Regions from separate parts of the Sphingomonas oryzagri genome, predicted to be linked through region 2. Evidence: riboswitches for the same ligand, from Rfam matches in the RefSeq annotation. Region 2 holds a riboswitch; the other holds the start of a gene.
The links. Region 2 has a riboswitch for cobalamin ahead of QGN17_RS19535 (TonB-dependent receptor plug domain-containing protein). Riboswitches for the same ligand answer to the same signal wherever they lie in the genome.
Positions count from the first base shown of each region.

Region 1: linked by a shared signal. The riboswitch ahead of metE (5-methyltetrahydropteroyltriglutamate--homocysteine S-methyltransferase) and the one ahead of QGN17_RS19535 (TonB-dependent receptor plug domain-containing protein) in region 2 are both predicted to bind cobalamin.

Region 1 covers NZ_JARYGZ010000001.1:1,290,222-1,292,607, reverse strand. The annotation lists gene QGN17_RS06240 (EF-hand domain-containing protein) at 1-89, opposite strand, end outside; cobalamin riboswitch at 332-566, shown strand; gene metE (5-methyltetrahydropteroyltriglutamate--homocysteine S-methyltransferase) at 834-2,386, shown strand, end outside.
Region 2 covers NZ_JARYGZ010000005.1:49,751-52,136, forward strand. The annotation lists gene QGN17_RS19530 (phosphoenolpyruvate carboxykinase (GTP)) at 1-734, shown strand, start outside; cobalamin riboswitch at 838-1,059, shown strand; gene QGN17_RS19535 (TonB-dependent receptor plug domain-containing protein) at 1,236-2,386, shown strand, end outside.

The DNA.
Region 1 (2,386 bases), on a different contig from region 2:
CGGCTGATCCGGCCGTCCCCGTCGGTATCGGCCGCCATGATCCGCGCGGTCTGCCGGTTCAGATACTGATCCAGCGTCATGCCGGGCATCGTAGCCTGCGATGCCGGCTGCGAACAGGCCATCGATGCGGCCAGTAGGGCCGATGGCGCGAATATCAGTGATGATCGGCGGATCTTCATGACCGGAACTCCGTGGGACAGGATGCTGTCCTGTCCTTGCACGCACCGACACCCGGATTCCGTTGCACCTTCGCCAAGCGGGCAGATCGATGCCTCATTTTACAATATAAGGATGTCTTTATATCTTTCTTGACAGGGATTCGGCGCCGGTGTCTAACCCTTCCGTCGAGGTTCCCCGTTCCAGGCTTAGAAATGAGCCTGCGCGACGGGGCTAAGACGGGAAGCCGGTGGCACCCGAACGGGTGGAATCCGGCGCTGCCCCCGCAACTGTGAGCGGTGAGCGGCGGTTCCGATGGATGTCACTGGTGCCCCGCGCGGGCACTGGGAAGACAGGAGCCGACGTGCTGACCCGCGAGCCAGGAGACCTGCCTCCGACGCGATAACGTTCCTCGGACGGGGGTTCCTCCGGTGGACGCGCGAAGGGCAGATCCGGCCGGACGTGCGTGCCGGCATCCTCGATCGTTCGCGCGCCCTCCAAGGTCTTCCGCCCATCATGCAGGCGATTGACCGATGCCCATTAATCCGTTGCCGCCGGCCATAGGCCCGCCCGTGCGACCGCGCCCGTCGAGCTGACGCGGCGCGCCTAACCCTCCACCTTTTTCCGAATTCGACATGACGGCCGGCGACACGCGTCCCGGCCGAAGGAGATCATTCATGCCCGTTACCGCCGCGAACCTCGGCTTTCCCCGCATCGGCCCGCGCCGCGAACTCAAGATCGCCGTAGAGGCCTACTGGGCCGGCAGGATCGACAAGGCCGCGCTGCTCGATACCGCCAGAGGTCTGCGCGCCGCGACCTGGGAGCGGCAGAAGGCCGCCGGTATCCAGGTGATCCCGAGCAACGATTTCTCCTTCTACGATCAGGTGCTCGACACCAGCGTGATGGTGGGCGCGATCCCCAGCCTCTATCGGCCGCTCGGCACGGCGGACTCGCTGGATGTCTATTTCGCCATGGCGCGCGGTACCCGAACCGATGCGGGCGACGAAAGCTGCAGCCACGGGCACCGCCGGCAGGGCGACGTGCCGGCGCAGGAAATGACCAAATGGTTCGACACCAACTATCATTACATGGTGCCGGAAGTGTCGCCGAACCAATCATTCCAGCTCAGTTCGCACAAGGCGATCGATCAGTTTGTGGAGGCCAAGGCGCTGGGCCACCACACACGGCCGGTGATCCTCGGCCCGGTCACCTATCTGCTGCTCGCCAAGTCCAAGGTCGAGGGCTTCGATCCGCTCTCGCTGCTGCCGGGCCTGCTGCCCGTCTATGTCGACTTGCTGACCCGGCTCCAGAATGCCGGCGCGGACTGGGTGCAGATCGACGAGCCGGCGCTGGTGCTCGATCTCGATGACGCGCAGCGCGCCGCGTTCGCCATCGCTTACGGAGTTTTCGCCGACAGGCTGACGGGCCTCAAGCTGATGTTGGCCACCTACTTCGGTTCGCTCGGCGACAATCTCGCCACCGCGCTCGCCTTGCCGGTGGCGGGGTTGCATGTCGATCTCGTGCGCGCGCCGGAGCAGATTGACGCGGTGCTGGCGGGGGCGCGCGCGAACCTGCTCCTCTCGCTCGGCGTGATCGACGGCCGCAACATCTGGAAGGCCGATCTCAACGCCCTGCTCGACCGGCTGGAGCCGATCGCGAGCGCTCGCCGCAAGCTGTTGATCGCGCCGTCCTGCTCGCTGCTTCACGCGCCGGTCGATCTCGATCTGGAAACGAGGCTCGATCCTCGAATGAAAGGCTGGCTGGCCTTCGCCACGCAGAAGCTGGACGAACTGGCGACGCTCACCAGGGCGCTGAACGAGGGGCGCGACAGCGTGAGGGACGCGCTAAACCGGAACGCCGCGGCGGTTGCCGACCGTGCCGGCTCGCCGCTCACCAGGAACCCCGAGGTGCGCGACAGGCTCGCGGGTGTGGACGCCACCATGGCGAAACGCCGATCGGCCTTCGTCGAGCGCATCAAGGCGCAGCAGGCGCATCTCGCTTTGCCGCCGCTGCCGACGACCACGATCGGCTCGTTCCCGCAGACGCCGGAGGTGCGGAAAGCCCGTTCCGCCCACGATAGGGGCGATCTGGACGACGCCGGTTACGAGGCGTTCCTCAGGGATGAAACCGCTCGCACGGTGCGCTGGCAGGAAGAGATCGGCATCGACGTGCTGGTGCATGGCGAGTTCGAGCGCAACGACATGGTGCAGTATTTCGGCGAGAAACTGTC
Region 2 (2,386 bases):
CCGACTGGCAGGGCAACCGCTGGGACCCGGCTTCGGGCAAGCCCGCCGCGCACCCCAATGCCCGCTTCACCGCGCCGGCCGAGCAATGCCCGTCGATCGCGGGTGAATGGGAAGACCCGGCCGGCGTGCCGATCTCGGCGATCCTGTTCGGCGGCCGTCGCGCGACGGCGGTGCCGCTCGTCACCGAGGCGTTCGACTGGCAGCACGGTGTCTACCTCGCCGCCAACATCGCGTCCGAGGGCACGGCGGCGGCCGAGAACAAGGTCGGCGAGCTGCGCCGCGATCCCTTCGCGATGCTGCCTTTCTGCGGCTACAACATGGCGGATTATCTCCGCCACTGGCTGCGCATCGGCAAGGAGGCGGCGTCCGATCCGGCGCAGCTGCCGCGCATCTATCTGGTCAACTGGTTCCGCAAGGGCGCCGACGGCAAGTTCCTGTGGCCGGGCTTCGGCGACAATAGCCGCGTCCTCAAGTGGATCGTCGAGCGGATCGAGGGCGAGGCTGAGGCGGTCCACACGCCGATCGGCCATGTGCCGACGCCGGGCTCGCTCGACCTCTCCGGCATCGATCTGGCGCCGGAGAAGCTGGCCGAACTGCTCCGCGTGGATGCCGAGGTGTGGCGCGAGGAAGCGAACCTCGCCGCGCGCGACCTCGCCAGGCTGGGCGAGCGGGTGCCGCACGCGATCAACGACGAGCAGGCGAAGCTGGAACAGAGGCTCGGCGCGGCGGCCTGACACCTTGAACCCCTCTCCGACGGGGAGGGGCTTGAAACTATTTCCATCTGGCGCGGCGCGGCGAAGCCGCTATAGGCCGCCGCAGAGGGGGCGGCGCGAGCTGGTCCTTCGCGATCGCGCCGGTGCCCCTCGGGGCTTAATAGGGAACGCGGTGCGGGCGGTTCGCCGCCCTAATCCGTGGCTGTCCCTGCAACTGTAAGCGGTGAGCGCGATGCACGGGGCTTTTCCGTCCGGAAAGGCCGGCCACTGGGCTTTCGAGCCTGGGAAGGCGTGCGTCGCGCGATGACCCGTGAGCCAGGAAACCTGCCGGCGACGAGGTCGCTCTTGCCCGGGTTCAGGGGTTGGCCCAGGCACGGTCCGTCCGTCTGAGCGACGTGTGTGGCGGGGGCTGCACCGGTGCGTTCGGGACGGCGCCTCAGGCGTTCGCCGACCCGCGCGACCCGGCCGTGAGAGGCACGGAAGTCCCCGCTGGAAGTCGCTCCAGCGCCTGGGGACCGAATGATGAAGACCACGCTCACCCTCCTGCTCGCGCTGTCGGCCGCACCGGCCTTCGCGCAGGCCAATCCCGATCAGCCCGCCACCGATGCGGACGGCAACACGATCGTCGTCAGCGCCTCGCGCTCGGGCGATGCGGTGCCGATCGACCTCACCGGTGCTTCCGTCACCGTGATCGACGATCAGGCGTTCAACCTGCGCCAGACCCGCGTCGTGTCCGACATCCTGCGCGACGTGCCGGGCGTCGCGGTCAGCCGCACGGGCGGCATCGGCGGCCAGACCCAGATCCGCATGCGCGGCGCCGAGGCCAACCAGACGCTCGTTCTGATCGACGGCATCGAGGTGTCCGATCCCTCCAGCAGCGAATATGATTTCGGCCTGCTCGTCGCCGATCCCGATGCGCATATCGAAGTGCTGCGCGGCCAGCAGTCCTCGCTCTACGGATCGGACGCGATCGGCGGCGTGATCAACTACATCACCTCCACCGGCGCCGAGGCGCCCGGCGTCTCGCTGCGCGCCGAGGGTGGCTCGTTCGGCACCTTCAACGGCGCGGCGCGGGTTGCGGGCGTGAAGGGCGATCTCGATTACGCTTTGTCGTCCACCTACCTCCACACCAACGGCTTCCCGACTGCCGAGGGCGGCACCCGCGACGTCGGATCGGACAATGTCGGCCTGTCGGGCAAGGCGATCTGGACGCCGGCGCCCAACCTGAAGATCACCGCGGTCGGCCGCTACAGCCACACCAACGCCGACACCAACGACAGCGACTATACCGGCACGACGGTGGATTCGCCCGGCACCCATTTCCGCGCCAACGCCTTCTACGGCCTGCTGCGCGGCCAGCTGGACCTGCTCGACGGCCGCTTCACCAACGCCGTCACCGCGCAGGTTGCCGACACCAAGCGCACCGGCTTCGACGTCGCCGATCCCTATTCGCCGCGCGACGACCAGCCGATCGAGGCGACCTACGGAACCCATGGCCGCCGCATCAAGGGCAGCTATGCCGGCGCCTTCCACTTCGGCACCGACGCCATCAAGCAGGTCGCCACCGTCGCGGTGGACGCCCAGCGCGAGAGCGAGCGCACGACGATCAGCCAGTATGGCGCGTTCCTCGGCTGGCGGCACACCAACAATGTCGGCCTCGTCGGCGAGTATGA